2 regions of the Cryobacterium sp. Hz9 genome follow, and region 1 is predicted to be linked to the other one. Evidence: predicted binding sites of a transcription regulator. Region 1 holds the regulator's gene; the other holds the start of a gene.
The links. Region 1 encodes HrcA, which represses chaperone genes, less so after heat shock. Its sites were predicted from a motif close to TTNGCACTCGNNNNNNNCGAGTGCNAA; they were not measured.
Positions count from the first base shown of each region.

Region 2: a site for HrcA is predicted at 5,166-5,192, ahead of groES (co-chaperone GroES). Genes of this name have one in related genera too.

Region 1 is NZ_SOFC01000021.1:119,021-130,534, reverse strand. It holds gene E3N85_RS10395 (ComEC/Rec2 family competence protein) at 1-1,593, shown strand, start outside; gene holA (DNA polymerase III subunit delta) at 1,662-2,717, shown strand; gene rpsT (30S ribosomal protein S20) at 2,943-3,206, opposite strand; gene E3N85_RS10380 (alpha/beta fold hydrolase) at 3,431-4,156, opposite strand; gene lepA (translation elongation factor 4) at 4,355-6,205, shown strand; gene E3N85_RS10370 (DUF1990 family protein) at 6,211-6,861, shown strand; gene hemW (radical SAM family heme chaperone HemW) at 6,914-8,137, shown strand; gene E3N85_RS10360 (DUF4870 domain-containing protein) at 8,156-8,527, opposite strand; gene E3N85_RS10355 (DUF4870 domain-containing protein) at 8,619-9,104, opposite strand; gene hrcA (heat-inducible transcriptional repressor HrcA) at 9,331-10,350, shown strand; gene dnaJ (molecular chaperone DnaJ) at 10,475-11,514, shown strand, end outside.
Region 2 is NZ_SOFC01000022.1:161,356-172,869, forward strand. It holds gene E3N85_RS11845 (sulfite exporter TauE/SafE family protein) at 1-628, shown strand, start outside; gene tsaB (tRNA (adenosine(37)-N6)-threonylcarbamoyltransferase complex dimerization subunit type 1 TsaB) at 673-1,308, shown strand; gene rimI (ribosomal protein S18-alanine N-acetyltransferase) at 1,305-1,811, shown strand; gene tsaD (tRNA (adenosine(37)-N6)-threonylcarbamoyltransferase complex transferase subunit TsaD) at 1,808-2,878, shown strand; gene E3N85_RS11865 (DUF4190 domain-containing protein) at 2,962-3,423, shown strand; gene E3N85_RS11870 (DUF4190 domain-containing protein) at 3,521-3,922, shown strand; gene E3N85_RS11875 (class I SAM-dependent methyltransferase) at 3,919-5,136, opposite strand; gene groES (co-chaperone GroES) at 5,263-5,559, shown strand; gene rarD (EamA family transporter RarD) at 5,661-6,605, shown strand; gene E3N85_RS11890 (hypothetical protein) at 6,666-7,379, shown strand; gene E3N85_RS11895 (ABC transporter substrate-binding protein) at 7,507-8,811, shown strand; gene E3N85_RS11900 (ABC transporter ATP-binding protein) at 8,971-9,738, opposite strand; gene E3N85_RS11905 (ABC transporter ATP-binding protein) at 9,725-10,645, opposite strand; gene E3N85_RS11910 (branched-chain amino acid ABC transporter permease) at 10,674-11,514, opposite strand, start outside.

The DNA.
Region 1 (11,514 bases):
ATGCTGCTCGGCGGCTATCTTCGACTGCTCCGGGCCTGGCGCATCCTGTTCTCGCTCGTGACACTACTCGGCTTCACCGTTCTGGTCACGCCGGAGCCGAGCGTGCTGCGCTCGGCGGTCATGGCCACGCTCACCCTGGTATCGATCGGCGTCGGCCGACCCGGTCGGGGTATACCTACCCTGCTCGCTGTCGTGATCGGCCTGTTGGTGAGCGATCCCTGGTTGGCCCGCAACTATGGTTTCGCCCTCTCGGTGCTCGCGACGGCCGGGCTCCTCGTGCTCGCCGGCCCGCTGGCTCGTGTGCTGGCCCAATGGATGCCGACGGCCCTCGCGGCGATCATCGCCATTCCCCTGGCCGCCCAACTGGCCTGCCAGCCGGTGCTGATCCTGATGAACCCGAGCCTGCCGCTCTACGGGGTTCCAGCCAACATACTCGCCGGTCCCGCCGCGCCGATGGCGACGGTGGTCGGGCTGGTCGCCTGCCTGACCCTGCCGGTCCTGCCGGGCGTTGCTGCAGGACTGCTCGCCGTGGCCTGGCTGCCGTCTGCGTGGATTGCCGCCGTGGCCCAGGGAGTGTCGACGTTGCCCGGCACCCGGCTGCCCTGGCCGGGCGGTCCGCCGGGAGTGCTGCTGCTCGTGGCTGTCACGATGCTGGGGCTCGTGGTCGTGCTGCGCGGGCCGGCCGCCCGGCCGGCCCGCTGGCCAGCGGCGGCACTGGCCGTACTACTCGTCGGTCTGGGCGGGTACGCCGGGTCGCTCATCGGCACGGGAATCGGGCGCGTCGTGTCCTTTCCGCCCGACTGGCAGATCGCCACCTGCGATATCGGCCAGGGCGACGCCGTCGTCGTGCGGGACGGTGATCAGTATGGACTCGTCGACGTCGGACCCGACCCGAAGCTACTCGCCACCTGCCTCGCCACGCTCGGCATCACCCACATCAACCTGCTCCTGCTCACCCACTACGACCTCGACCACATCGGCGGGGTCGATGCCGTCATCGGGCGGGTCGACACCGCGCTGGTCGGGGTGCCAGAGAACGCCGAGGACGAACGCCTGCACGAGCGCCTCGCCGCGAGCGGTGCCACGGTTCGCCAAGCCGCGCGTGGTGATGCCGGTACGCTCGGCGGGCTGCGCTGGAAAATTCTCTGGCCCATTCGCGGCGCGACGACGATGCAGGTGGGCAACCCGGGAAGTGTCACGATCATGTTCGACGGGCGGGGCATCCGCTCGATTTTTCTCGGCGATCTCGGGCAAGAGGCGCAGGACACCCTGCGCCGGGTGTCACCGCCCGGCCGGGTCGACGTCGTGAAGGTTGCGCACCACGGTTCGGCCGACCAGAGCCCGGAACTGTACGCGGAGCTGCGGGCGCGGGTGGGGCTGATCTCGGTCGGGGTGACGAACACCTACGGTCACCCGACCGACAAGCTGCTCCGTATTCTCGCGTCTCTGGGCACGATGTCGGTGCGAACGGACCTCGAGGGTTTGGCCGTGGTCGCACCCGGAACCAACGGCACGCTCGTGCTCTGGACCGAGAAAGTCACCGACCGCGGTCCGCCAACGAGCCCAACCCCGCAGCAGACCGATGTACCGTAAGCCGCCGGGCGAGTCAGCGGTGCGGGTTAGGCTTGATTTACCCCCGCACGAGACCCAAGGAGAGCGCTTTGGCCGCACGACCCGCCACGACCGGTTCCCGGGCCGGTAAGGCTTCCCCCGCCCGCACGGCCAAGGGCACCGTTATTCCCCAGCTTGGCTGGCATCAGGTGCGCCCGGCGCCGATCGTGCTCGTCTCCGGCACCGAAACGTTCCTCGCCGAACGCGCCATTCGTCAGCTGCGCGATTTTCTCAAGCTCGAAGATCCCAGCCTCGAAATCAGCGACGTGCAGGCCGACAGCTATGCGCCCGGTGAACTGCTCACCCTCGCGAGCCCCTCCCTGTTCGGCGAGCCCCGCCTGATTCGCGTCAGCAACGTCGAGAAATGCAGCGATACCTTTCTGGCCGAGGCGCTCGATTACCTCGAAAACCCGGCCGAGGACACCTACGTCGTGCTGCGGCACGGCGGGGGGGTGCGCGGCAAGAAACTACTCGACACGATCCGCAGCGGACTCGGCGGCGGCATCGAAATCGTCTGCACCGAACTCAAAAAAGACACCGAGAAGTACGAATTTGCCGCCAACGAGTTCAAGGTGGCCGGCAAACGCGTCACGGCGAGTGCCCTGCGTCAGCTCGTCGCCGCGTTCTCCGACGACCTCGCCGAACTCTCCGCCGCCTGCCAACAACTCATCGCGGATGCAACGAGCGAGGTCACCGAGACCACGGTCGACCGCTACTACGGCGGCCGGGTCGAGACCAACGCGTTCAAGGTCGCCGATTGGGCCATCGCCGGCCGCAACGGCGAGGCGCTCATCACCCTCCGGCACGCGCTCACCTCCGGCGCCGACCCGGTGCCGATCGTCGCGGCCTTCGCGATGAAGATTCGCACCATGGCGAAGGTATTCGGGGCCCGCGGTGGCTCCGCCCAGCTCGGCGCCCAATTCGGACTGGCCCCCTGGCAGGTTGAACGCGCGCAAAAAGACCTCCGCGGCTGGAGCGACGAAGGTCTCGCCCGCTGCATCCTGGTGCTCGCCGAAACGGATGCGGCGGTGAAGGGTGCCGGCCGCGACCCGGTCTTCGCGCTTGAGCGCCTGATCGGCGTCATCGCCCGCCGCGGCGAAGAGTAGCGCGTTCCGGAAGGTCCAGTAGCGCGTTCCAGAAGGTCAGAGAGAGCCGGCCGCCGTGACCTGATGGTGGATCGGTTCAGGGCGAGCCATGCGCGGCTATGAACTCGGGTTACCGCCAAACAAGAAAACCCCCGCCGGGAGGGCGAGGGTTTCTGTGCAACGAGGGAGCAGCATCCGCGCTCTCGAGCCGATGCGATCACACCCGTCGGGTGCAGCGAGTGTCGATCAGACGAGGGCGGAAACGGCCTTCGCGATGGCCGACTTCTTGTTCGCAGCCTGGTTCTGGTGGATGACACCCTTGCTGACGGCCTTGTCGAGCTTCTTGGACGCAAAGGCGAGACCGACGACGGCCTTGTCCTTGTCGCCAGCGGCAATTGCGGTACGAGTCGCGCGGATTGCGGACTTGAACTCGCTCTTGACAGCCTTGTTGCGCTCCTGGGCCTTCTTGTTGGTGCCAATTCGCTTGATCTGCGACTTGATATTTGCCACGTTTTTTACGCTTTCGTTAGATTCTGGTACGGACAGCCGCTCAGCGGTAGAGGGCGCTTCTGCGGCGAAAATCGTGCGGGGTGGGACCCGACACGCAAGCCAACCACTAACGCTACCAGCAAGTGCCTTCATCCCGAAACCGGCCCCGCCCGGGTCGCGGATGCCCAGAGGCCGATAGTCGCAGGCTTCCGACCCGAAAATGGACACCGCATCGGATGCTGTGGTCAGGCGGCGGACACCTGGCCGGCGACCCGCAACAGAATCGTCGTGAAGCGCTCCGGCTGGGCCAGGCTTGACAGGTGCGTCGCACCCGGAACCACGACGACCTCCCCGTTGCGGCATGCGGCCAGAAAACGCCTCTCGTTCAGCCGAAAGTGATCGAGGGCGCCGTTGACCAACCAGATCGGCCCCGGGTACGCCGCGAGGCTGGCCAGGGGGGTCAGCGTGGAGGTCGCGCGCAATCCGGCATCCATCACGTCGAGCGCGGCGCCGCCCGCGAGTACGTCGCGCGCCCCGGCGGGCGGCAGTAATCGGCGGGCCATGGTTTCGTGCAGCCACAAGCCGCGATCGGGCAGTCGGTGAATCATCCGGGCAAGCACGCGGTACCCCTCGAGCAGCACACCCTTCGGTACTGCGCTGCAGCCAGCGGCGACGAGTCCGGCCACCCGATCGGGGTGCTGGGCGGCATACGCCATCGCGTAGTAACCGCCGAGCGAGAGTCCCACGAGCAGAACTCGACCACCGAGGTGCGCGACCCCGTCATCGATGGCGGCGAGCGCCGCCGGTACCGTGAACGACTCGCCCATCCGTTTCCCGTGGCCCGGCAGATCAATTGCGAGCACCGGGTACCCGGCGGCACGCAGCGTCTGCTCTTGATGACGCCACATCGTCGCCGAAGCCCGAATCCCGTGCACGAGCAGAACCGGCACACGCGCCTCGGGAATCTTCATGCCCGTGAGCCTAGCCAGCCGCCGCGCGAGGTGGCTGGACGCGCCCGTTGCGCAAGTCGCCGGGCATGGACGGCGCGGGACTACGGCGGGCTCAGCCGTCCTGCGATACCACCACGCACGCGTCCCCGAGCTTCCTGCGAGCCCGGCGCAGCTCTCGGAGACCGGTAACCGCACCGAGCATGGAATAATGGACGAACTATGTCACCGAGAGCCCTTCACGCGCTGGAACCGGCCGCCACGGCCCCCGAGTTCATCCGAAACTTTTGCATCATTGCCCACATCGACCACGGCAAGTCGACGCTCGCCGACCGGATGCTGCAGATCACCGGCGTCGTCGACGAACGTTCCATGCGCGCCCAGTACCTGGACCGCATGGACATCGAGCGTGAACGCGGCATCACCATCAAGAGCCAGGCCGTGCGTATGCCGTGGGAGATGGACGGCGTCACCTACGCGCTGAACATGATCGACACCCCCGGCCACGTCGACTTCACCTACGAGGTCTCCCGCAGCCTCGCCGCCTGCGAGGGCGCCATCCTGCTGGTCGACGCGGCCCAGGGCATCGAAGCCCAGACCCTCGCCAACCTCTACCTCGCCCTCGAAAACGATCTCACGATCATCCCGGTGCTCAATAAGATCGACCTGCCGGCCGCCGACCCCGACAAGTACGCCCGCGAACTCGCGAGCCTCATCGGTGGACGCCCCGAAGACGTGCTGCGCGTCTCCGGCAAGACCGGTGCCGGTGTGGAGGAACTGCTCAACCTCGCCACCACGATGATTCCCGCGCCGCAGGGCAACCCGGATGCCGCGGCCCGCGCCATGATCTTCGACTCGGTCTATGACAGCTACCGCGGCGTCGTCACCTACGTGCGCATGATCGATGGTCACCTCAAGGCCCACGAAAAAATCCAGATGATGTCGACCAGGGCAACCCATGAGATCCTCGAGATCGGCGTCATCTCGCCCGAACCGATCGAAAGCAAGGGGCTCAAGGTCGGCGAGGTCGGCTACCTGATCACCGGCGTGAAAGACGTGCGCCAGTCCAAGGTCGGCGATACCATCACGACCGCCCTGCGCCCGGCGACCGACGCGCTGCCCGGCTACAACGAACCGCAGCCCATGGTCTTCTCCGGGCTGTACCCCATCGACGGCAGCGACTACCCGGCGCTGCGCGAAGCGCTCGACAAACTCAAGCTGTCCGACGCCAGTCTCGGGTACGAGCCGGAGACCTCCGTCGCTCTCGGTTTCGGCTTTCGCTGTGGCTTTCTCGGCCTGCTCCACCTCGAGATCATCACCGAACGCCTCGAACGCGAGTTCAACATCGACCTCATCACGACCGCGCCGAGCGTGCCATACGAGGTCACCACCGACGACAAGCGCACCATCACGGTGACCAACCCGAGCGAGTACCCCACCGGTAAAATCGCCAAGGTCCTCGAACCCATGGTCAAGGCCGCCATCCTCGCGCCGAAAGACTACGTCGGCGTCATCATGGAGCTCTGCCAGAGCCGCCGCGGCACGCTGCTCGGCATGGAATACCTCGGCGAAGACCGCGTGGAGATTCGCTACACGATGCCGCTAGGCGAGATCGTGTTCGACTTCTTCGACATGCTCAAGGGCCGCACCGCCGGGTACGCCTCGCTCGACTACGAACCCTCCGGCGAGCAGGAGGCCGACCTGGTCAAGGTCGACATCTTGTTGCAGGGCGAACAGGTCGACGCGTTTTCTGCCATCGTGCACCGGGACAAGGCCTATGCCTACGGCGCTCTCATGACCGGGCGCCTGCGCAAACTGATTCCGCGCCAGCAGTTCGAGGTGCCCATTCAGGCCGCGATCGGCGCCCACATCATCGCCAGGGAGAGCATCTCGGCGATGCGTAAAGACGTGCTCGCCAAATGCTACGGCGGTGACATCTCGCGCAAGCGTAAGCTGCTCGAGAAGCAGAAAGAAGGTAAGAAGCGCATGAAGATGGTCGGCCGGGTCGAGGTGCCACAGGAGGCCTTCATCGCAGCGCTGTCGGGGGACATCGAGACGAAAGACAAGAAGTAAAGCGGATGCGCAGATCCACCTTCACCGACGCCGCCGTCAGCTATGCCGCCATCGGCGGCACGCTCGCTCCCGACCTGATGAGCTATCCGCCCAAGGGCTACCGGCCGATGGAACAGAGCGTGAAGCTCGGCAGTTCCCACGAACGGTTTGAAGCCGCGACCAAATTGCTGATGACGTGGGGAATCCAGCGCGGCAGCGGCATGGAGGTGACCGATCTTGAAAACGGTACCGGCGTGCAGTACACCCCGGTCACCTTTCAATCCGACGGCACCCCGGCAGTCAAGCAGCAACATCCGGTCAACGAAGCCACCTTCGCTGACGACGGCACGCCGTATATCGCCAACGGCATGACAGCGACGCTGAAAATGAAGGTCTGGCTGCTGCGCGTGACCGCGCCGGTACGCGTCGTCTACGTGATCGACGAGGTCGCCCGCATCGGATTCGCCTACGGCACCATGGCCGGCCACCCGGAAAGCGGCGAAGAATCCTTCATCGTCGAACACCGCGAGGATGACTCGGTCTGGCTGACGATTCGCTCGTTCTCACGGGCCAGCACCTGGTATTACCGCTTGGCCTGGCCGGTACTGCGCTTTCAGCAGGCCAAGTTCACCAGGCTGTACCTGCGGGCCCTGCACCCCGTTGGTGCCATCAACTAGCGGCGCGATCCGCCACTGATCAACAATTTTTCAACGTACTGGAGCATTTCCCATGGCCGGACCCCACCCCGTCGGCGACCCAGCACCCGACGACGGCCTCCTGCCGGCCTCAGCGGCCGTTGACGCTGGCGAACGCGATTTCGGCGTCTACCTGCACGTCCCGTTCTGTCGGGTGCGTTGCGGTTACTGCGACTTCAACACCTATACCGCAACCGAGCTGCGCGGCGTCAAACAGAGCGATTACGCCAGCCAGGCCGTGCTCGAGGTCGAGGCGGCCGCGCGCATCCTCACCGCGTCGGGCGTGCCCGATCGCCCTGTGTCGACGGTGTTCTTCGGGGGCGGCACTCCGACGCTGCTGCCGGTCACCGACCTGACCCGCATGCTCGGGGCCGTGCGAGAGCAGTGGGGCTTGCAAGACGGCGCCGAGGTGACCACCGAGGCGAATCCCGACTCGGTCGACGCCGCCTACCTCGGTGCCCTCGCGGCGGGAGGATTCACCCGGGTGTCGTTCGGCATGCAGTCCGCGGTGCCGCACGTGCTCGCGACGCTCGAACGCACCCACGATCCCGAGCGGGTACCGCTCGTCGTGGAGTGGGCCCGCGCCGCCGGGCTCGACGTGAGCCTCGACCTCATCTACGGGACGCCGGGGGAGTCCCTCGCAAACTGGCACACGAGCCTCGAGCAGGCCCTCAGCCTGCACCCCGACCACCTGAGTGCGTATTCGCTCATCGTCGAAGACGGCACCAAGCTGGCCCGGCAGATTCGCCGCGGCGAGATCGCGCCGACCGACGACGATCAGCAGGCCGATTTCTACGAGCTGGCCGACGAACTCCTCGCCGCCGCCGGGTACCACTGGTACGAGGTCAGCAACTGGGCCGCGAGTGACGCGCACCGTTCGCGACACAACCTCGCCTACTGGACCGGCCAGGATTGGTGGGGCGTCGGCCCCGGCGCACACAGCCATGTCGGCGGCGTGCGGTGGTGGAACGTCAAGCATCCGGCCGCGTACGCCGAACGGATGCTCGGCGGCCTGTCGCCGGCGGCCGGCCGTGAGACGCTCGACGCGCCGACCCTCGAACTCGAGCGTATTCTGCTGCAGAGCCGCATCCGCACCGGCATACCGGTGGCGTCACTGTCGCCGGCGGGCCGCATCGAGGTTGCCGGGCTCATCGCCGACGAGCTCATCAATGCGAAAGCCGCCCTCGCCGGATCCATCGAACTGACCCTGCGCGGACGGCTGCTGGCCGACGCCGTGGTGCGGCGCCTGAGTGACTAGTGCTCGGGCGACCGGTGCTCAGCTGACGAACTTGATCGTCAGCGGGTAGCTGTAGCCCTGGCCACGGTTGGCGGCCAGGGCCGCCAGAATCATGAATACGAGAGCGATGATGGCCAACGGTAGGTACAGAATGCCACCGAAGCCGATCGTGACGATAGTGATGGGAACCAGAACGGCCGCGTAGATGTAGAGCGAGATTTGAAAGTTCAGCGCGGTCGCGGTGTGCGCGCGAATGAACGGGCCACGGTCACGCAGCACGAGGTAGCCGATCAACGCCGGCAGAAAGCTGAAGATGATGCCGCCGACGTGGATCAGTGTCGCCCACAATTTCTCGTCGGCGGGGCTCATCGGGGTGGCGGACGTTGACTGGTACGGGTTCTGCTCAGACATGGGGGCCTCCTGGTGTACGGCCGGTCACTGGCACGGCAGTGCCAGTGACCTCCAGACTAATCGTCCCGGGTTGCAGTGACCTGCGTGCTGGCTACTTGATCAGACGAAGGGCGAACGGGTACCGATAGTTCTGCCCATCCTTGGCCTTCAGGAAGCCCATGATCGAAAAGATCACACCCGCCACCCAGAGCAGCCAGGACAGACTGACCAACATCCCGCCGATTCCGAAAGTAACGATCGCGAGAATAAGCGAGATCACATTGATCGCCACATAACCGATCAGCAAGGTGATCTGAAAATTGAGCGCCTCTTTTGCTTCGGTGTTGGTGAAGCGCCCGCGATCCTTGAACACCAGCCAAATGATCAGGGACGGCAGAAAGCTCAAAATACCGCCGAGGTGCGCCAGGGAGGCCCACTGTCGGTCATCGGCCTCCGAGAGGGGGGCCGCGACCACCGGGTTGGCGTACGGGCTGCCGGCGGGTTGCCCCGTCCCTGGCTGTTGGCCGTTCGCCGGCTGGCCGACATTCGGCTCACGGTAGTTCGGCTCACCGGGTGCTTGCGCCTGTGGATCGGTCATAATCATGCCTTTCGCTCAAAATGGTGGAGCGTATAGCGACAATTAAACGCTTGCATCGCGATACTGGCAATGGGCGTTCACAGTCGGCCGCGATAGTATTGGCAGTCAGCGGATGCGAGTGCCAACGACGCACCGGCAAACCTGCGTTCGAGCGTGCCCACCGGCGCGCCAGGGGAGCGGCATCCGCTCGACCATAGCTGTACCGGAGAATCAGGAAGGCGGCGCAATGGTTTCCGACCGTGGCCTCGATGTGTTGCGCGTCATCGTGCAGGACTACGTCGCCTCTCGCGAACCCGTCGGCTCCAAATCCATCGTCGACCGGCACTCCTTCGGCGTCTCCGCCGCCACTATTCGCAACGACATGGCCCTGCTCGAAGAGGAAGAGCTGATTGCGGCGCCGCACACCTCGTCTGGGCGCATTCCCACCGACAAGGGATACCGCGTTTTCGTCGATCACCTCGCCGACCTGCGCCCGCTCACTCCCGCCCAGCGTCAGGCGATCGAAACTTTTCTCGGCCATTCCGCCGATCTCGACGAGGTGCTCGTGCGCAGCGTGCGACTGCTTTCGCAGCTCACCCATCAGGTCGCGCTCGTGCAGTACCCGTCGCTGTCGCGCGCCAAGGTGCGCCACATCGAGTTCGTGCCGCTGACCGAGACACGCATTCTGTCGGTGCTGATCACCGACTCCGGCGGGGTGGAACAGCGGGTGATCGACCTGCCCCGTGCGCTCGATGAGCAGACGCTCGGCGAGGTGCGCGCCCGCCTCAATGTGGCGGTTGTGGGGCTCGGCATGGCCGAGGCATCCGTGGCCCTCGCCGCAATCGTCTGGCCGGGCTCGCCCGCGCTGCAGCCGATTGTCGACCTGGTCATGAGTACCCTCGCCGAACAGGTCGGCGCCAACCGCCAGGACAAACTCGTCATGGCCGGAGCTGCGAACCTGGTGCGCACGGAAGAGGATTTCTCGGGCAGCATCTACCCGGTACTCGAAGCCATCGAAGAGCAGGTAGTACTGCTGCGCCTGTTCGGCGAGATGGAAACCGACCAGCACGGCGTCTCGGTGAGCATCGGCCGCGAGAACGCGGCGTTTGGACTGCCCGAGGCGAGCGTGCTGACCAGCGGATACACCGCCAACGGCAACCTGGCCCGGCTCGGCGTGCTCGGACCAACCCGCATGGACTATTCCAACAACATGGCGGCCGTGCGCGCCGTCGCCCGCTACCTCTCCCGCCTGCTGGGCGAGACCTAAACCTGTTGCCGCTTCTCCCGCCTGCTGGGCGAGACCTAAACCTGTTGCCGCCTCCGCGGTAGAGACCTCATCATCAGATCAATCATCAGAACCAGAATCATCAAAAACTCAAGGAGAGCCACCTTTGGCTGACCACTACGAAGCGCTCGGCGTTGGCCGCGACGCGACCACCGACGAAATCAAGAAGGCATACCGCCGCCTGGCTCGCGAACTGCACCCCGATGTGAACCCCGGCGCCGAAGCGTCGGAACGGTTCAAGAGCATCACCCACGCCTACGACGTGCTGAGCGACGCCAAACAGCGCCAGAAGTACGACCAGGGTGGCCAGAACGGCGGCTTCTCCGAGCAGAACTTCGGCAATTTCGGTGACATCTTCGAAACGTTCTTCGGTGGCGGTGGAGGTAGCACCCGCGGCCCGCGCTCACGCCGCGAACGCGGCCAGGACGCACTGCTCCGGGTGGAGCTCGACCTCGACGAGGTCATCTTCGGCACGCACCGCGACCTTGAGGTCGACACCGCGATCGTCTGCGACACCTGCAAGGGCTCCTGCTGTGCACCCGGCACCTCGCCGGTCACCTGTGATATCTGCCACGGCACCGGGAGCATCCAGCGCGCCGTGCGCTCGCTGCTCGGCAACGTCATGACGTCGAGCCCGTGCGGTTCCTGCCGCGGCTTCGGCACCATCATCGCGACGCCGTGCATGACCTGCTCTGGCCAGGGCCGCGTGCGCGCCCGCCGCACGGTTCCGGTCGACATTCCCGCCGGCGTAGACACCGGCCTGCGGCTGCAGATGCCCGGCAGCGGCGAGGCGGGCCCGGCCGCCGGCCCCAACGGCGACCTGTACCTCGAGATGAAGGTGCGCCACCACGACGTGTTCAGCCGCGACGGCGACGACCTGATGTGCTCCCTCGACGTGCCCATGACCAGCGCTATCCTCGGCACGAGCGTCACCGTGAAGGCCCTCGACGGCGACATCGAAGTGGAGATCCGCCCCGGCGCGCAAAGTTCCGAGGTCCTCACGATCAGGGACCGCGGCATCACCAAGCTGCGCGGCAGCGGTCGTGGCGACCTCAAGATCGGCATTCACGTGGTCACTCCGAGCAAACTCGACCATAAGGAACGCGACCTGATCGAACAGTTCGCCGCCCGCTATACGACCGCCGC
Region 2 (11,514 bases), on a different contig from region 1:
GAACACCGTCGGTCTGGTTCCCGGATCGATCGCGGGGGTCTACGGTTACCGCCGCGAGCTCAAGTCCGAATGGCGGCCGGTGGCCTGGATGGCCGTGTTCTCGGCCGTCGGTGGGGTCGCCGGCGGGTTGCTTCTGCTCGTGCTGCCCGAGGAAGCCTTCTCCCAGGTCGTGCCGTTTCTCTTGGTGCTCGCCGCCCTGCTCTCGGCAGTTCAGCCTCGAGTTGCGCGGTACGTTCGGCGGAAGGCTCCGGAAGGCGTCTCCACCGACACCCGGCCGATCACATTCGGTCTCGTGCTCGGTATCCTCGGCACGGGGGTCTACGGCGGATATTTCGGAGCGGCTCAGGGTGTGGTGTTGCTGGCGCTGCTGGGCATTCTCTGGTCCACCGACATGCACCGGGCCAACGGTGCCAAGAACGTGTTGGCCGGTATGGCCAACCTCGTGTCATCGATCATCTTCATCTCGAGCGGCACCGTCGACTGGATGATTGTCTTACTGATCGGTGTCGGGTCTGCTTCTGGAGGGTGGTTCGGCGTTCGGATCGGACGCCGCCTCTCGGCCCCCGTGTTGCGAGCGATCCTCGTGATCGTCGCGCTGACGGCCGCCGTCGTACTCTTTGTGACCTGATGTCGCCCGCGCCCGCCGCGTGCCACAGCGCCTAGGCTGAACGGGTGCTACTTGCCATCGATACCTCCGCCGGCACGAGCGTGGCCGTCGTCGACCTGAACCGCGGGGTGCTCGCCGAACGCGGCGAAGCCGACACCATGCGTCACGCCGAAATCGTCGGCCCCTTCATTCTGGAGTGCCTCCGGGAGGCGAACATCGCGCCCGCGGCACTGTCCGGCGTGGTCGGCGGCATGGGCCCCGGCCCGTTTACCGGCCTGCGCGTCGGCATCGCGTCGGCCCGCGTCTTCGCCCTCGGCGCCGGCAAGCCGCTCGTACCGGTGATCAGCCACGACGCCATCGCCTACGGGCACTACCGCCGTGGCCACACCGGCCCGCTCGTCGTCGTCACCGACGCCCGGCGCCGCGAAATCTACTGGAGTGCCTACTCGCACGCGGATGCCGCGGGTCTGCCCGTGCGCGTCGGCTCGCCCGGCCTGGCCAAACCGGCCGACCTCGACGACCCGAACTGGCTGCACGCGGGCTGGCTGCGCCTGGACGCCGCCACGGTGTCGGCGGGAGAACTCGGCATGGTCGCCGAACTGACCCATGCCCACCAACGCCCGTTCGCGGCCAATGAGCCGCTCTACCTGCGTTCGCCCGACGTCACACTCTCCGCCGGTCCCAAGCGGGTCAGCCGATGACCTGGCAGCTGCGCCGCGCGCACGAGGTCGACCTGGCGGCAATCATGCAGCTCGAAACCAACATCTTCGAGAACGATGCCTGGTCGGCGACCATGATGGCACGCGACCTCGGCGACCCGGCCTGCTATTACCTCGTGGCGTTCCCACCCGACGATCCCACCCGGGTCGAGGGCTACGCCGGGCTGCTCGCGCCGCGGGGAGCCACCGAGGGCGACATCCAGACCATCGCCGTCGTCGACGCGGCGCGCGCACGCGGCCTCGGCCGAACGCTCATGCAGGCGCTCATCAGCGAGGCCCGCAAGCGCGGCGCCCGGCTGATCTTTCTCGAGGTGCGGGCTGACAACCCTGGCGCCCAACGCCTGTACGAACGCCTCGGATTCATCGAGGTCGGGGTGCGGCGCGGTTACTACCAGCCCGACAACGTCGATGCCATCGTCATGCGCCTCAATATTCCCGAACTGGAATCTATGCTCACCACACCGGCAGTAACCGTGCACTCATGAACCGTACCGATCCACTCGTGCTCGGCATCGAGACCTCGTGCGACGAAACCGGCATCGGCATCGTGCGCGGAACCGTTCTGCTCTCCAATACCATCGCGAGTTCGATGGACGAGCACGCCCGCTACGGCGGCGTCGTGCCGGAGATCGCGGCGCGGGCACACCTCGACGAGCTCGTGCCGGCCATCAACGCGGCCGTTGCAGAGGCGGGCATCCGCTTGGCCGACCTGGACGCCATCGCCGTCACCTGCGGGCCGGGCCTCTCCGGCGCCCTCATGGTCGGTGTCGGCGCCGCCAAGGCGCTCGCCGTCGCCCTCGACAAGCCGATCTACGCGGTCAACCACCTCGTCGGCCACGTCGGTGCCGACCTGCTGCGCAGCGACACCGACACGAGTGACACCGAACCGCTGGAGTACCCGACGATCGCCCTGCTCGTCTCCGGCGGCCACACCTCGCTGCTGCTCGTGCGCGACCTGGTCAGCGACGTCGAGCTGCTGGGCGAGACGATCGACGACGCCGCCGGCGAGGCCTTCGACAAGGTCGCCCGCCTGCTGTCGCTGCCCTACCCGGGCGGGCCGCAGATCGACCGGGTGGCCGCCGACGGCAACCCGAGGGCCATCCGCTTTCCGCGCGGACTCAGCCAACCCAAGGACATGGCCGCGCACCGCTACGACTTCTCGTTCTCAGGCCTGAAGACGTCGGTCGCGCGCTTCGTCGAACAGCGGCAGGATGCCGGTGAACCGGTGCCGATCAGCGATGTCGCGGCGAGTTTTCGGGAGGCGGTCGTCGACATTCTGCTCCGCAAAGCCCTCGCGGCGTGCGCCGATTACGGCGTGCCGCGCCTGCTGCTCGGCGGCGGCGTCATCGCCAACGCCCGGCTGCGCGCAGTGGCCACCGCCCGAACGGATGCTGCCGGCGTCGTCCTGCGCATTCCGCCCCTCTCGCTCTGCACCGACAACGGTGCCATGATCGCCGCGCTCGGCGCGCAGCTCATCATGGCCGGGCACGAGCCCTCGACGCTAGAATTCGGCGCCGATTCCACCCTGCCGGTCGGTCAGATTCAGGTCTGATCTGCCGTTAAAGTCTGCGTAGCGCAGGCTCAGGCGATATTCTGGCCTGCGACCACGGAACGAAAATATTAAGGAGATCGCAGATGTCTGACCCCACCCAGCCCCCCGTCGACCCGACAAACTCGAAGCCTGCCGACTCCGGCGCGCCGCCGGCCACCCCGGCCGGCCCCGCCTACCCGGACTACCCGGCGTCGGCCACCCCGGCCGCTCCCGCCTATGACCAGGCCTATGGCCAGGCTCCGGCTTACGGCCAGCCGCCCGCGTACGGTCAGAACCCCTATGGGCAGCAGAACCCACAGGACAAGTTCAACGTCCTGTCGATCATCTCGCTCGTGACCTCGATTCTCGGCATTTCGCTCGTCGGCGTGATTACCGGACACATCGGCATGAGCCAGATCAAGAAGACCGGCGAAAAGGGCCGCGGCCTCGCTCTTGGGGGGCTGGTCGTCGGCTACCTCGGCCTGGCCCTCGGTCTCATCGCCGCCATCATTTTCATCGCCGTGTTCATCGGCGCCGCCACCACCGGATCGAACTACTACAACTAGCCACGCACCGGGCGGCCCGTGCGCGGCCGCCCGAATGGGACCGGCCGACGGATTGTGACCGATGCCGGACCGTCCAGCTCGCGGCCAGAGGATAGCCATGACTACACCACACCAGGACGCTGACACCACGGCGCATCTGGACTATACCCGCGCGCCCGCGCCTCCCGGCAGCCAGCTGGACTGGGCGTCGACGATCACCGCTCCCACCGAGTTCGTGCCATACGCCTACACCGAGGCGGAGGTGCAGCGCATCACCGGCCGTCGCCACCTCGCGGTCGCCTCCGTGATCTGCGGTCTGATCGGCCTCATCCTCGGCGTGATCGGTGTGTTCGGCCTGCCGCTCGCGCTCGTTGCGATCACCCTCGCGCTGATCGCGCGCACCACCGAGAACCGGGCACGCACCCTCTGGCGCAGCGGACTCGTGAGCGGAATCGCTGGCGTTCTCCTCGCGGCCGGCTGGGTGGTCTACATCAGCCAGACCGTGCTGCCACTGCTCTAGCCCTCCAGCGAGCGCACGCGCTCCACCAGCAGCGCCACGCGGTGTCCGGCCACCCGCGTCAAAATCAGCGTCGCCGACTCCGGCCCCTTGAGCTTCAACCGGGTGCGCAGCGTCGCCGGGTCGACATCAACGCCGCGCTTCTTGATTTCGAGCGTGCCGATGCGGCGCTCCAGCAGCGCGAGTCGCAGCTTCTTCTCGTCAAACGGGAGCGTCTCGAGTACGCGGAACGCGCTCGCGAACGGCGTCGGCGTGAGCGTGTCGTTGGTCAGATAGGCGATGCCCTCGCTCAGCATGCGAGCATCTAGCGAGCGGGCCAGATCGCCGATCAGGCGCGCTCGAATCACCGCGCCGTCTGGTTCGTACACGTAATTGCCGAGTTCGCCCCCCGGGGCGTCTTCGCTGTCGGCGGGTGCTGTCATTTCCTGAACGCCCCCCGCTGTCAGCAGCAGTGCCGAACGACGGATGCCGGACCGCGCGAGAGCGCCAAACCACAGCCCCATCTCCACCAGCTGCCCATCGACCGACACCCACTGGGCCTCGGCATCGACGGGAATCTGGTCGCGATCGTGTCCGGGGCCGAGCTTCATGCCGAGCGGCAGCGTCGTCGCAAGCAGGTAGGCGAAGTCGAGCGAGGGGGAGTAGTCCTCGGAGCGAGTCAGTCGGGTCGTATTGCTGTGCCCGCTTGTGCGGCGGGCCGGGTCGAGCCAGACCGCGTCAAAATCGCTCAGGTCGACCGTTTCGGCGTCGGCCTGCAACGCCGACGCGTTGGAAAACGGAGCCAGATTGAAGCTCGCCACGGTCGCCGTCACCTCGTCGGCGTCGACGGCGACAACCGGCAGGTCCATCGCAGCGAAGGCCATGGCATCGCCGCCGATCCCGCAGCCGAGGTCGGCGACCCGCGGTGGTCGGCCGAGGGCGGCCCCAAGACCCGCGAACCGGCCGGCGTGCAGCGCGGCGACGCGCAACCGGGTTGCCTGTTCCAGGCCGGCGTCGGTGAACAGCATCCGCTCTGCAAATTCGCCGAACTTGGCCGAGGCCTTCGCCCGCAACCGTGACTGGCTCAGTACGGCCGACACCAGGCCAGGAGCGTGCCCGGCCTTGCGCAGCTCGCTCACGAGCTTGAGCACATCTCCGCTGCTGTCGTAGGGCGGCAGGGAGTCCAGCAGCCGCAAACTCGCGGGAGAAAGCAGCTCTACGAGTTCGGTTCGATCCATGCTGCAACGCTACCAAAATGGCCCCCCTTCTGGCACTCACGTTGCGTGAGTGCCAGAAGCCCCCTAAACTTCACTTGGCACTCTCGCTGTGAGTCTGCTAACCCAAATCTTAGAAAGAGGTCAACCGTGTCGGTCTCCATCAAGCCGCTCGAGGATCGCATCGTCATCAAGCAGGTCGATGCCGAGCAGACCACCGCATCAGGTCTGGTCATTCCTGACACCGCGAAGGAAAAGCCCCAGGAGGGCGAAGTTGTTGCTGTCGGCCCCGGCCGTATTGACGACAACGGCAACCGCGTCCCTCTCGACATCGCCGTCGGCGACAAGGTCATCTACTCCAAGTACGGCGGAACCGAGGTCAAGTTCGGTGGCGATGACCTGCTGGTTCTCTCCGCGCGCGACGTGCTCGCCGTGGTCGTTCGCTAAGTAGGTTCTTCACTACCTAGTCTTTAGACTGAAACTCCCGGATGGCACCGCCATCCGGGAGTTTTTGTTTGCGCATGTTCTGTTCCGCAGGAGAAAACACTATGACTGATGCCGCCGTACCAGCCGAAATGGCGGCCCGGTCCACCCACCGTACCGGCCTCATCTTCGGCGGCTTCGCCTACGGCCTCTGGGGTGTGCTGCCCCTGTACTTTCTGCTTCTTGCCCCGTCGGGCGCTTTTGAGATCGTGGCCTGGCGGGTGCTGTTCTCCCTCGTCTTCTGCGCCCTGATCATCACCCTCACCCGCACCTGGGCCGTACTGGGGCGGGCGCTTCGCCAGCCGCGCCTGGTCTGGATCATGGGACTGGCCGGGGTCTTCATCTTCATCAACTGGCAGACCTACGTGATCGCCGCGACCACGGGTCACGTTGTCGAAGCGTCCCTCGGCTACTTCATCAACCCGATCGTCACGGTGTTGCTGGGCGTCTTCGTGCTGCATGAACGTCTGCGCCGGCTGCAATGGGTGGCCATCGGCATCAGCTTTCTGGCCGTGGTGGTACTCGCCGTGGGTTACGGGTCGCTCCCGTGGATCTCCCTCATCCTCGCGTTCTCCTTCGGATTCTACGGACTGATCAAAAAACGGGTCGGGCACAGCGTCGACGCAGTCACCGGCCTCACCCTCGAAACAGCCTGGCTGGCCCCCGTCGCCGTCGTGCAACTCGTCGTCGTGTCGGGAATGTCCGGCCTCACCTTCGGCACCGTTTCGCCTTGGCACACCGCGGGCCTGCTCGCGGCCGGTGTCATCACAGCGGTTCCGTTGCTGCTCTTTGCGGCCGCCGCACGACGGTTACCGCTCACGGTGCTCGGACTCATTCAGTTCGTTGCCCCCGTCATGCAGTTTCTCGTGGGTGTGTTTATTCTGAATGAGGCGATGCCGGTGGAACGCTTTGCGGGGTTTGGTCTGGTCTGGGTTGCGCTGATCCTCTTGACGGTCGACATGGTCGTTTCGGGTAGTGCTCCGCGTCGAGGGTCCCTCGAACCGGCCTGACCAGCCGATACGCTGGTTCGACAGCTCGCACTCGCGGCGATACAGCTCCAAAGGACTCAGATGCTCCGTCGCACGCTCCTCGCCGTCGTACTGCTCGGCGCAGTGACCCTCGCCGGATGTACGGCTGCGCCGGTCGCCGCGCCGCTCGCTGCCCCGGTCGCTGTCCCGGTCGCTGGTCCGGCTCCGACCGGCGACGGAACCCTGAGCATCGGCACGCTGTTTCCGATGACGGGGGTCAACGCCGCAAGCGGTGCCGCCCAAGTGGCGGGCGCGGAAGTCGCGCTACGCGACATCCTGGCCGGCCAGGCCGCGCCATTCCAGCCCGTGCAGCTCATTCACCGCAACTCGGTCGCCGATCTTGCCGCTGCCTACGCCGATCTCGTGGCGCGCGGCGTCGACCTGGTGCTGTGGGACGCAACGACAGCGCTGCCAACGGATGCTGAAGGTTCCGTTGGCAACGCCGCCATCGTGGCCCTGAGTGATTTCGCCAACGGCGGTACACCGCTCGCCGCCGACGAAGCGTTCACAGCCCGCCTGACGACCGCTGACCCGGGAATCGCCGCAACAGCCGGCGGTGCTGAAGCCTACGACGGGGTGGTGACGGCTGCCCTCGCAGCGGCCATCACCGGGGACGACGGTGGCGCCTCGATCGAAGCGGGCTGGCCCCAGGTCACTGCTGGAAGCGCCGTCTGCACCTCGTGGGGGGAGTGTGTGCTTGCCCTGGCGGAGAGGGGAAACATCGATTATCAAGGCATTACTGGCCGTCGTTCGTAACGATTTGGTCGCTTTGCGGTGTTCTCAGACGAAGAGGGAGGTTTCTGGGCCGTTGATTGCCTACTCTGACACCACGGCAGTCAACCGGCTGACCAGGCTTACCCCCTTTTTACTATCAAGGAGCAACATGAGCGTTTTCGCGAAGGCCTCGGCCTCCCGCTCAGTTCGTACCCTCGTTACCGGCGTCGCCCTCATCGGCGTAAGCGCCCTTTTGCTCACCGGCTGCAGCAACGGCGCTGCTACGGCGCCTTCAGAATCGGCAGCCCCCGCTGCGGGTACTGCTGCAGACTTCAAGACGGTCGAGGCTGGTGATCGTGATCTGTCCCTGAAGATCGGCACCATCCTCCCGCAGAGTGGTGGACTGGCCTTCCTCGGCCCGCCCGAAGAAGCCGGCGTTCAGCTCGCGGTCAACGACATCAACAAGGCCGGCCTCGGCATCAACGTGGAAGCAATCTTCCGCGACTCGGGCGATACCACGACCGACACCGCCACTGTCTCCGTGACCGACCTGCTGTCGCAGGACGTCACCGCGATCGTCGGTGCGGCCTCATCGGGTGTCTCCAAAACCGTGATCGACCAGATCACCGGTGCCGGCGTCGTGCAGTTCTCCCCGGCCAACACCTCGGACGCGTTCACCACGTACGCCGACAACGGCCTGTACTGGCGCACGGCGCCCTCCGATGTGCTGCAGGGTGAAGTGCTCGGCAACCTGATTGCTGAAGACGGCAACGCCACCCTCGGCCTGATCGTGCTGAACGACGCCTACGGAACCGGCCTGGCCAAGTACGTCGGTGACGCATTCACCGCCGGCGGCGGCGAGGTCGTCGCGACGGCGCTGTTCAACGAGGGCGACCCGAACTTCACGGCTCAAATCGCCGAGGTCACGGCTCAGGATCCCGACGCGATTGCCCTGATCACGTTCGACCAGGCCAAGGTCATCGTTCCCGACCTGGTAGCCACCGGCTTCCCGGGCGACAAGCTGTACTTCGTCGACGGAAACGTCTCCGACTACAGCGCCGACTTCGCGCCCGGTCTCATCAAAGGTGCCCAAGGCACGCTGCCCGGCCTGGACACCGCATCCCTCGGTGACTTCACCAGTCGCCTGCTCGAAATCACCCCGACGCTGACCGACTACAGCTACGCAGCCGAGTCGTACGATGCCGTCGTCCTGATCGCTCTGGCGGCCTATGCGGGCAACGACGTGTCGGGCAAGTCGATTGCGAGCTACCTGCGACAGGTCTCCGGCGGAACCGGCGACGGCACTACGGTCACCGACTTCAAGGCCGCTGCTGCAGCGTTGAAGGCCGGTGAGCAAGTCAACTATGACGGCTTCTCCGGTCCGATCACGTTCGATGAGAACGGCGACCCCACCGGTGCGACCATCGGCATCTATAAGTTCGATGCAGAAAACAAGTACGCCCGTACCAACTAGCTCCACTGCATGAGGTGAAGGGCCCCGGCTTCTGCCGGGGCCCTTTTACGTGCGTGCTGCGGGCAACCGGCATCCGCTCACGAGCCAGGGCACACATGCAGAAGCGGCGCCCGAGAATGTCCCGGACGCCGCTGTTGGCCTGTGAAGGGGGGTTGGGCGCTAATCCTGTCCCAGGGTGCCCAGATACAGGCCGATCACCTTGGGGTCGTTCAAAAGCTCACGTCCGGTGCCGGTGTAGGCGTCGCGCCCCTGGTCGAGTACGTAACCGCGGTCACAGATCTGCAGGCAGCGACGTGCGTTCTGCTCGACCATGATCGTGGTCACACCGGCCTTGTTGATCTCTTTCACGCGCAGGAAGGCTTCGTCCTGGCGCACGGGGGAGAGGCCGGCGCTCGGCTCGTCGAGCAGCAACACGTGTGGGCCCATCATGAGCGCGCGGCTCATGGCGACCATCTGGCGTTCGCCGCCCGAGAGGGACCCCGCGCGCTGGGACATGCGCTTGCCGAGCTCGGGAAAAATCTCGGTGACGAACTCGAGACGTTCCACGAGGCCCTTGGGCTTCAAAAAGATGCCCATTTCCAAGTTCTCGCGAATGGTCAGTGTGGGAAAAACGTTGTTGTTCTGCGGTACGAACCCCACGCCCTGCGCGACCAGCTTGTTCGCCTTGAGGTTGGTGATGTTGTTGCCGCGCAGCAGAATTTCGCCGTCGCGCACCTTCACCTGGCCGAAGATCGACTTGAGCAGCGTCGATTTGCCGGCGCCGTTCGGGCCGATGATGCCGATCAGTTCGCCGTCATAGGCGGTGAGCGAACAGGCGTTGAGAATGTTCACGCCGGTGACGTAGCCGGCGGTGACGTTCTTGACCTCGACGACAGCTTCCCGGGTCTCGGCCGGCGCCGGCGGGGCCAGTGGGTTAGCGTTCGTCATCGAGCAACTCCTTCATGGCTAACACGTTTTCGGCTTCGGCACCGAGGTCTTCGCCGATGTCCTCGTCGTGGTGTTGCCCGAGGTAGGCATCGATCACGGCTGGATTCTTCATGACCTCGTGCGGGTCGCCCTCGGCGACCACCTTGCCCTCGGCCATCACAATCACCCAGTCGGCAATATGGCGCACCATGTGCATGTCGTGCTCCACGAATAGAACGGTCATGCCCTGGGACTTGAGGTTCAGAATGTGGTCGAGCAACGACTGCGTCAGAGCGGGGTTGACGCCGGCCATCGGCTCATCGAGCATGACCAGGGTCGGGTCGCTCATGAGCGCCCGCGCCATTTCGAGCAGCTTGCGCTGCCCACCGGAGAGACTCGCCGCGTAGTCGTCTTTCTTGGTGTCGAGCTTGAACCGGGTGAGAAGATCCAGCGCCTTGGCCCGGTTCTCCTCTTCCTGGTTGCGCCAGAGAAAGGGCAGCAGCGCACGGAACATGTTCTCGCCGGTCTGGCCCTTGGCGCCGAGCAACATATTGTCCATGACGGTCAGCAGACCGAGCGCCTTGGTCAGCTGGAACGTACGAATCTGGCCCATGCGTGCGACCCGGTACGCCGGAACGCCAGCGAGGGAGCGGCCGTCGAAGGTCCACTTGCCGTCATCGGGCTTGTCGAAGCCGGTCAGCAGGTTGAACAGGGTCGTCTTGCCGGCGCCGTTGGGGCCGATGAGCGCTGTGATCGCGCCGCGCGGAACCTCAACGTGCTCGACGTCGACGGCGGTGAGCCCACCGAAGGTACGGCGAACGTTGTCGACGACGAGAATCGGGTCGACCTTCGCACAGCCCGGTTCAGCTTCACCGATGTGCAGGCCGGTCGATTTGATCGGCTTCTGGGAAGGGACGGGCGGCTCCAGCGGAGCCGTCGAACCCTGGGGAACAGCGTTAGCGGACAAAAGCCAACTCCTTCTTATTACCGAAGATGCCTTGCGGTCTGAAGATGACGATCAACATGATCGCCACTCCTACCAGGATGAAACGTAGCTGTCCGCCCTGGATGGCCGTCATGAACGGCAACCAGCCCGCCTCCACAGCCCGGGCGACGAAACCGGAGAAGAACGACAGGAGCACCCAGAAGATCATCGAACCGATGATCGGGCCGAGTACCGTCGCGGCACCACCGAGCAGGAGAATGGCGTAGATGAAGAAGGTCAGCGTCGTCTGATAGTTCGACGGCACGACCGCTCGCGGCAGGGCAAAGATCATGCCGGCGATGGTGCCGAGCACTCCACCGAAAACGAGTGACTGCATTTTGTAGGCGTAGACGTTCTTGCCGAGCGCGCGCACGGCGTCTTCGTCTTCCCGGATGCCTTTAATGACGCGGCCCCACGGGCTGCGCATCACCTGCCAGACCAACAAAGCCGCCAGAATCACAATCGACCAGGCAACGATGCGCAGCCAGGTGTCATAGGCGTTGTTCTCAAAGGGGCCGAACCCGTAGCTGCCCTCAGCGAGCGGGTTCAGCGCCGCGAATTCGTTCTTGTAGCCGCTCAAACCGTTGGCCGAACCGGTCACCGAGGCGAAGGTGTTCGTTGTGAACAACAACCGCACGATCTCCGCGGCCGCGATCGTCACGATGGCCAGGTAGTCCGCCCGCAGTCGCAGGGTAGGAATACCCAGGATCAACGCGAAGACAATGGACGCGCCCACGCCGACCAGGAAGGCGCCCCAGACAGGAAACCCGAAGGTCAGAATCGAGATCGCGTAGCCGTAGGCTCCGAGAGCC